Regions from separate parts of the Clostridium kluyveri DSM 555 genome, predicted to be linked through region 1. Evidence: riboswitches for the same ligand, from Rfam matches in the RefSeq annotation. Region 1 holds a riboswitch; each other region holds the start of a gene.
What was found. A riboswitch is a leader RNA that binds a small molecule or an ion and turns the genes downstream of it on or off. The one in region 1 is predicted to bind S-adenosylmethionine.
Positions count from the first base shown of each region.

Region 2: another riboswitch for S-adenosylmethionine. It lies ahead of CKL_RS08860 (sulfate ABC transporter substrate-binding protein); the one in region 1 lies ahead of CKL_RS02580 (NifB/NifX family molybdenum-iron cluster-binding protein).
Region 3: another riboswitch for S-adenosylmethionine. It lies ahead of CKL_RS04035 (methionine ABC transporter ATP-binding protein); the one in region 1 lies ahead of CKL_RS02580 (NifB/NifX family molybdenum-iron cluster-binding protein).
Region 4: another riboswitch for S-adenosylmethionine. It lies ahead of CKL_RS14215 (MetQ/NlpA family ABC transporter substrate-binding protein); the one in region 1 lies ahead of CKL_RS02580 (NifB/NifX family molybdenum-iron cluster-binding protein).

Region 1 covers NC_009706.1:502,521-504,725, forward strand. Annotated here, with positions in the region: gene CKL_RS02575 (putative ABC transporter permease) at 1-223, shown strand, start outside; SAM riboswitch class I at 557-664, shown strand; gene CKL_RS02580 (NifB/NifX family molybdenum-iron cluster-binding protein) at 973-1,413, shown strand; partial or broken gene CKL_RS19655 (PLP-dependent cysteine synthase family protein) at 1,429-2,100, shown strand.
Region 2 covers NC_009706.1:1,914,054-1,916,258, reverse strand. Annotated here, with positions in the region: gene CKL_RS08865 (ROK family protein) at 1-738, shown strand, start outside; SAM riboswitch class I at 837-945, shown strand; gene CKL_RS08860 (sulfate ABC transporter substrate-binding protein) at 1,224-2,205, shown strand, end outside.
Region 3 covers NC_009706.1:817,877-820,081, forward strand. Annotated here, with positions in the region: gene CKL_RS04025 (DUF4317 domain-containing protein) at 1-89, shown strand, start outside; gene CKL_RS04030 (acetate uptake transporter) at 139-756, opposite strand; SAM riboswitch class I at 991-1,095, shown strand; gene CKL_RS04035 (methionine ABC transporter ATP-binding protein) at 1,299-2,078, shown strand; gene CKL_RS04040 (methionine ABC transporter permease) at 2,075-2,205, shown strand, end outside.
Region 4 covers NC_009706.1:2,973,269-2,975,473, reverse strand. Annotated here, with positions in the region: gene CKL_RS14220 (D-alanine--D-alanine ligase) at 1-512, opposite strand, end outside; SAM riboswitch class I at 703-808, shown strand; gene CKL_RS14215 (MetQ/NlpA family ABC transporter substrate-binding protein) at 886-1,701, shown strand; gene pdxR (MocR-like pyridoxine biosynthesis transcription factor PdxR) at 1,866-2,205, shown strand, end outside.

The DNA of each region.
Region 1 (2,205 bases):
TTCAGGGGTCATTTTAAACATATGGCTTCAGTTTGAAATATGGGATTATTCTAATATCTGGGGAAATATTTTGGGACAGATATGTATTCCTTATGCTGTAATATGGTTTTTACTGGTCCCATTTAACATATATGTTGATGATTACTTAAGATATAAGTTTTTTGGAGAAAAAAAGCCAGAGAAACTTATAACAAATTACAAACGCTTATTTTTATATAAATAATAAAATTTGTAACTATTTATGAAAGCGTTGTATACAATATATAGAAAGCAATTTAAACTTAATCAGAATACAAAGTATGTTTTATACTTGTGATAAACTTTTAGATGAAAATGGAGTGCTGTGGGACTATTCTTTAAAGTGGTTTACAGCGCTCCACTTTTATATTAAAAAATCAGCAAAAAAATTTTTTAATATAAATAAAATTAGTGTCTCTTCTACAGTAGTTTTTATAAATTTAGTATTGACATAATAAAACATAATTAATATAATAAGCATATAATTGATTATTATAAATATTTAAAAAATAAATTGGCTGAAACTTAATACAGTATATTCTTATCAAGAGCGGCGGAGGGATAGGCCCTATGAAGTCCGACAACCGACATTTTGTGCATCGGTGTCAATTCCTACAGAGTGTGTTAATACTCTGAAAGATAAGAAAAGTAGAAATCTTATAAAATTGTTTTGTTAATAGAGGCTATTTTTCTTATATAGGAATTATAGTCTTTTTTTGTTAGCTAGAAAATACTTTTGTAGAAAATGTTATAGAGCATAGAAGATTCACTTTAAAATGGTTGACTAGGAAACTAGAGGCTATATTTTTCTTATTGGAGAATATAGCCTCTTTTTGAAAAGTATGGCTTCTTTTATTTTTAAAGTTTCTATATGGATTATATGGTGATTTCCAATATATTTAATTTATGAATTAGAGTGTTAAATACATTAACAAAGAAGGAGATGAAAGTATTATGGGATATAATATTGCAGTTGCTTCAACAGATGGAGTCAACATTGATAAACATTTTGGAGCTTCAAATTCTTTTTTCATAATAAAAGTAAATGATGATGGAACCTATGAGAATTTAGGAGAAAGATTAGTTGAGAAAAATCAAAGGAATAGTGTGAATTGTAGTTTATGTTCATCTAAACATTCTTGTGGTAACATTAATCCCAAGATTCAAAGAAAAATAGAAGCTATTTCTGATTGCAGATGCCTGTTATGTAGTAGATGCGGACCTAGTTCAGAAAAGCAATTGGGGAAAAATAACATTTCTGTATTTGGTATTAATATGAAACTTGATGAGGCGTTAAAAACGATAATAAGATATTACAAGAGAAGTGATGAACATAAATTATTGAAAGGTATAAAAAAACAGAAAATAAATTCTTTTCAAGGAAGAAGGTATTAAATAGGGAGTGATTACATGGGCAGATTTTCTACAAAGTTAACTGAATTGGTGGGAAATACACCATTATTACAGTTGACTGACTATAACAAAGAAAAAAAATAAGGGGTAATTTAATTGCAAAACTAGAATATTTTAATCCTCTAAGTTCAGTTAAAGATCGTATTGCTCTAGCTATGATAGAAGATGTTGAAGAAAAGGGATTAATAAATAAAGATACTGTAATTATTGAGCCTATAAGTGGTAATACAGGAATTGGCCTAGCGTTTGTAGCTGCTGCAAAGAGATATCATATTATCATAACCATGCCTGAAAGTATGAGTGATGAACGTAAAAAGCCATTGAAAGCATTAAATGTTGAACTAATACTAACACCCGCAAAAGATGGAATGAAAGGTGCAATAAGAAGGGCAGAAGAACTTTCTTTTCAAATTGAAAATTCATTTCAACCTCAGCAATAGGGACAATTACAGGGGTTAGTGAAGGATTAAAAGAAAAAAATCCTAATATAAAGATAATCGCAGTAGAGCCATATGATTCGCCAGTTTTATCTGGAGGAGTACCTGGTCCCCACAAATTGCAAAACGTCTAGAATTTAAAGGAAAAAATGTGGTAGTTCTATTGCCTGATACAGGAGAGAGATATCTGTCTACAGATCTCTTTGATAGAATGGATAAAATACAATTTTAAATTATAAAATATTAGTCAGCCAGATGGCAGATTGGAGGAAAGATGAGCAAGTTTGTTGACAGACCACGATACTCATGTGCACTAGGAGGTGTACTGTCTACATTA
Region 2 (2,205 bases), 1.4 Mb from region 1:
ACTCATGTACAAGTTTCCATAGTAAATTTAAGAATGGAAATTTTCTACAAGAAGAGTTTTTATGTTAATTCTTCCAATTCATATAATGAAGTTGTGGAAAAAATTGTAAGAATTATAAGTGATGCTTACATAGAATTAAGTTTGGAGCTTATTGATCTTATTGGAGTAGGACTTGGAATTGAAACAGATGTCTGGAATGATGTGAATATAGACGAAATACTTGAAAAAAAATTGAAATGTAGTATAGTTAGTGAAAATGGTGCAAATTCAGCTGCTATTGCAGAGTATTTATATGGCAGTGGGAAACAATTTAAAAATCTAGCTTATTTTAATTGTGGATTGAGAGTAAGGGAAGGGACAATTTTACAAGATAGAATTATAAAAACAGCAGATGATAATGAATATGCTTTTGAGCATATGGTTATAAATACAAATCAAGATGTTGATTTTAATAAGGTATGCCTTTCAGTTCAAAAAAACAATGAACTGTCTGAAAAGATAATTTTTGATGCTGCCTCTAAATTGGGAAAAAGTATGGAATTTTATATTGATTTATTGGATTTAAATTGTGTTATATTAAGTGGACCTTTAATTAATTCGAATTTATTTTATGAAACATGTGTAAGATATGTTCCTGAAAAGGTTATTTTCAAAAGAGATGGATATTTTAAAGAGGATGCAATTTCAATAGGGGCTGCGGCTTTGCTTTTGGAAAGGTGCATTGACAGTAAAATATAATAAAAATAAAAAGATAAATTATAATAAATAAAATTTTATGTTGACAAAGCATTTTAAAAGTTATATTATGTACGTAAATTAAAAATGAATTAAATAACTTCTTATCAAGAGAGGTGGAGGGACTGGCCCTATGATGCCCGGCAACCTGAATGTATTTACATTCAATGGTGCTAATTCCAGCAGGTAATATAACCTGAAAGATGAGAGACAATAGGATACAGCTTCTTATGGGTTCTCTCCATAGGAAGTTTTTTATTTGGACTGACTAGAAAAAGGAGGTTAAGTTAGCATTAAATTTTAATATGAAACAACAAAGACTTATATACTTTTTACCAAAACAGCAAAAAGTATATGCTGACAAAATTATTTTGACTTGAAAAAATAACGAGAAAATTGTGAATAAATTATGTATTAAGTTAAAATACTTAGATTTTGATGAGTATTTTGATAAAATAAAACTTTTTTAAATTAAAGGGGGATTCTTTGTGAAAAAATTTAAATTTAGCATTTTAATTTCATTGATTGGTATTTTTATACTGGCATCTTTTACAGGATGCGGAAGTCAAAGTACCACTAATACTGAGGGATCATCAAAAAGTGAAAAATCAGTTGAACTTCTGAATGTTTCTTATGATCCTACAAGAGAATTATATCAGGAGTACAATAAAGCCTTTATTAAATATTGGAAAGAAAAGACTGGACAGGATGTTACAATAAAACAATCTCATGGTGGATCAGGTAAACAAGGAAGATCAATTATAGAAGGACAGGAAGCAGATGTTGCTACTTTAGCATTGGCTTACGATATAGATGCAATTCAAGAGGCGGGCCTAATTAATGAAGGATGGCAGAAGAAGTTTGAAGATAACAGTTCTCCTTATACCTCCACTATAGTATTTCTTGTTAGAAAAGGCAATCCTAAACAAATAAAAGACTGGGATGACCTTGTAAATGAAGGAATTTCCATAGTAACGCCAAATCCCAAAACATCCGGTGGTGCCAGGTGGAACTATCTTGCAGCATGGGGATATGCTTTAAAGCAAAACAATAATGATCAGGATAAGGCAAAAGAATTTGTGAAGAAGTTATATGGAAATGTGGCAGTATTGGATTCAGGTGCAAGAGGTGCTACAACTACTTTTGTTGAAAGAGGAGTTGGAGATGTTCTTATAGCTTGGGAAAATGAAGCTTTCCTATCTGTAAAAGAATTGGGAAAAGATAAGTTTGATATAGTTGTGCCTTCTATGAGCATACTTGCAGAACCACCAGTAGCTGTGGTAGATAAAGTAGTAGATAAAAAAGGTACTAGAAAAGTGGCTGAAGAATATTTGAAATACCTGTATTCGAAGGAAGGACAGGAAATAGCTGCGAAGAATTACTATCGTCCTAGAGATGAGGAAATTGCTAAGAAATATGAAAACCAATTTCCAAAAATTAACTTATTTACAATAGATGATTTATTTGGTG
Region 3 (2,205 bases), 320 kb from region 1:
GGAAGAAATGTTTGCTAATAGAACTTAAGGAGGATATGGTTATAGATGGATTCAATCTGGAAACAGAGAAAATAGAAGAATATATTTAAAAAGGATGTATTTTTAAATATACATCCTTTTGTAAACTTAATTATAATGTTATTTTTTAAATATACCAAAAGGTTTTCCTATAGGTAAGAATTCTCTTCCAAAGTGAGGATTTAATACAGCAGCAGCAGAACCGTAAAAAGCTGTAAGTGATGCCAATAATTCTGCAATTCCTGCCAGCTTATGGGAAAACTCTGGCAAAATGTCAAAAGAATTGAGTGACAGTCCTATAAATAAGAAAATTATAAAAAAGAAAACTGAAAATAATACCTTGTTAGTCTCAGCTGCACCTATGGTCATAAATATGGTGAATATTAAATATGCTATAAATGCAAAACCTAGCTGTTTTGGATCTACTGCCTCTGCAAGACCTTGTCCAAATGTACCGGCGTTAATCATCCATGACATACCTACTGCAAACCAGAATAGTGCAAAAGCTCCAAAAGCTGTTGTGCCGAAAGTATTTTGCCTTTTGGAATCATTAATACAAGCAAATAATTGAGCAAAGCCACCTAAAAATATTGCCCAGGGAATTACAAAAGAAGTGCCTTCAGTGATGCCAAGTTTCTGAGAGGAAGCTACTAAAGTTACAACAGCAAGTCCAAATAGCCCCAATGCGGATGGATCACAGTTAGCGATTTTGATGTGTTGAATTTCATTTGAATTCATGATAAGTCCCCCTTATAAGTTATATTTGTGAATTATTTCACATAAATAATTTATCAAAAAAAAATGCATTTGTAAAGTAAATTTTGAAATTTTATGAATTTAATTTTTTTTGCCCAAAGATAAATAAAATTATTCTATTTTCAGTAAATTAAAAGTTGTTAAATTTTATATTATAAAAATATTGACAATATATCTAAGCACTGATATACTAATTACTACAATATTAAATATCATAACTTATTAAGAGAGGCGGAGGGAAAGGCCCTATGAAGTCCGGCAACCAGCATTATGTAATGTATTGGTGCTAAATCCTGCAGCATTGTAGCTGAAAGATGAGGTAATCATTGAGGATGTAGACTCAGGGATTTACCCCCTGAGTTTTTATAATTTAATCAATCTAAAAGTTGACCAGAAAAACTGGAGACTGAATCTTAACTTTATAAAGTATAAGATTTAGTCTTTTTTGTTTTGATATATTTATTTAAATTAAAATAAGAAGTATATAGGTGAATGCTGGGTGTAAGGGGGTAAAGACCGATTATATGATAGATATAAGAAATTTAAATAAAACATTTAATACATCTAAGGGTAAAGTTGAAGTTTTAAAGGATATAAATCTTAAAGTTGAAAAAGGAGATATTTTTGGCATTATAGGATTTAGTGGGGCTGGAAAGTCTACTATGATACGATGCTTGAACAGACTTGAAGAACCTACTTCTGGAAGTATATTTATTGGAAATAACGATATTGTGGCTATGAATAAAGCTGAGCTTAGAGAAGCCAGAAAAAAAATTGGAATGATATTTCAAGATTTTAATTTATTTGATTCAATGAATGTATATAAAAATGTAGCGTTCCCTTTAAAAATAGCTGGTTACTCTGAAGAAAAAATAAAAAATAGAGTGTATGAAATATTAAATTTAGTGGAACTAAGTGATAAAGTAGACTTTTATCCTGCACAACTAAGTGGAGGTCAAAAGCAAAGAGTAGGTATAGCAAGGGCTCTAGCTAATGAACCAGATGTTTTATTAAGTGATGAAGCTACTTCTGCTTTAGATCCACAAACTACCTATTCTATATTGGAACTTTTAAGAGATATAAATAAAAAATTGAATTTAACTATATTACTTATAACTCATGAATTAGATGTTATTAAATATATATGCAATAATATGGCAGTAATTGAAAACGGCAGTATCGTAGAAACAGGAAGCACAAATTCAGTATTTTTGAATCCTAAAAGTAATACTGCAAAAAAATTTGTTAAAATAATGGCAAATCTCAGTGTGAATTCGGAATGCGCTGGAGGGGGGGTAATATGATTGATGATTTTAAAATATTTGTTCTAAAGGGATTATCGGAAACTATAGAAATGGTGATTATAGCTGGCAGTATAGCTTTACTTATAGGAATGCCACTTGGAATTATTCTTGTTGTTACTAGAAAAGG
Region 4 (2,205 bases), 1.5 Mb from region 1:
ATCATAACTTCCTCATCGTAATTAAAGGCAAGACGAGCAGCTTCTTCTATATCTTCACTCTTTTCTATTATAGTAGTTGCTACACTTGAACCACCGGAATTTGGTTTTACAACTACAGGATACCCCATCTTTTCTAAGTAGTCATAATCAATATTCTCTATGGATTTTATACATATCCATTCTGCTGTATTTATATTGGCAGAATATAGCAGTTTCTTACTTATGTCCTTATCCATACAGATGCCGCTGGTTAAGGGGCTGCAGCCTGAATAAGGTATATCCATGGTTTGGAAAACGGATTGTATTATACCATCCTCACCAAATTTGCCATGAAGAGCAATAAAGGCAAAATCTATATCTTTTACTTTTTCAAATACATCATTTTTCTTATCTATAACAATAGGTACTATTTCATATTTATTTTTATCCATATAGTTTATTATGGATTTTCCTGAATTTAGGGAAACTTCTCTTTCTGAAGATATCCCACCCATTATAATTCCTACTTTCATATCATAATTCCTCCAAAATGAACTTTATTTTCAGGCATTGGGCCTTTTAATATAATAATATACATTTTCATTTAAATGTTAAAGAGCCACAACAGTGGTATTTATATGGGATAGTGGTTTTAAAAAAATGGTATTGACATTATTTTATTGTGTGTTATAATTTATTCTGTAAGTTATGAATTTAATACAAGCTTTATCAAGAGCGGTGGAGGGACTGGCCCTATGAAGCCCAGCAACCAGTATTGTTTTTTAATACATTGGTGCTAATTCCTACAGCTTAAGCTGAAAGATAGGGGATAGTTTGAGGTTTTTAGCTCGAGGTTATCCTCGAGTTTTATTTGTTTTTAATTTAATATTATAAGGGGGAATAAGAATGAAAAGGGTACTAACAGTTATTTTATCATTAATATTTGTTCTTGCATTAGTTGGATGTGGAACACAGAAAAGTGAAGGAAGTACAAGTAAAAGTGAGGATAAAACTACTATAAAGATAGGGGCATCTCCACAACCTCACAAGGAAATACTTGAAAAAGTTAAGCCTATACTGAAAAAAGCAGGATATGATCTTGAAATAGTTGAGTTTACAGATTATGTAACTCCAAATAAGGCATTACAGTCAGGGGAAATAGATGCAAACTTCTTTCAGCACATACCATATTTAGAAGAGTTTAATAAAAAGAACAATACAGACTTAGTTTACGTTGCTAAAGTTCATATTGAACCAATGGGATTTTACTCAAGTAAAATTAAAAGTTTAAGTGAGTTGAAAGATGGAGCGCAAATTGCCATACCAAATGATGCTACAAATGGAGCTAGGGCTTTAAAATTATTGGCTAAAGAAGGACTTATAAAAGTAAAAGATGGGGATACAATATCAAAACTGGATATAACTGAAAATAAAAAGAATTTAAATATACAGGAGGTTGATGCACCACAGCTTCCAAGGATACTAGCAGATGTGGATGGGGCAGTTATAAATACAAATTATGCATTGGAGGCAAATTTAAATCCAACTAAAGATGCCATTGCCATAGAGTCAAAAGATTCACCTTATGCCAATATAATCGCAGTTAAGAAGGAAGATAAGGATAAACCTTATATAAAAGCATTAGCAAAAGCTGTAAATGATGAACAAATTAGAAAATTTATAAATGAAAATTACAAAGGGAGTATAGTTCCTGCATTTTAAGTGAATTTGATGCTGAAAACCCAAATAAATTTAGGGGAAAATAGATAATTTTAACTAAAACCACCTCATAGAATAGAGAATAATATCTTTTAAACATTTAAACAGGTATTATTCTTTATTTATTTATGTAATTGTGTAAAAATATATTTGAGGTGAAATTTATTATGTTCTCTAATATTAAAATAGATAAAGATAGGGTTGTATATATACAGTTAAAAGATTATATTAAAGATATGATACTAAAAGGACTTCTTAGAAGAGATGAAAAGCTCCCTTCTACCAGAGAAATGGCGTCCATGTTTAATGTAAGCAGAAATACCATAATGTGTGCCTACGAATTTTTACAGGATGAAGGCTTTGTATACATGAAAAAGGGCAGAGGAACTTTCGTCTCAAATGTGAAAGTGGATTTTCAAGAGAAATGGAAGGTATCCTGGGAGAGTAAAATAAATAATTATGGCAGACTTTCAGAAAAATTAGATATAATTAAACATGAAGCCAAAT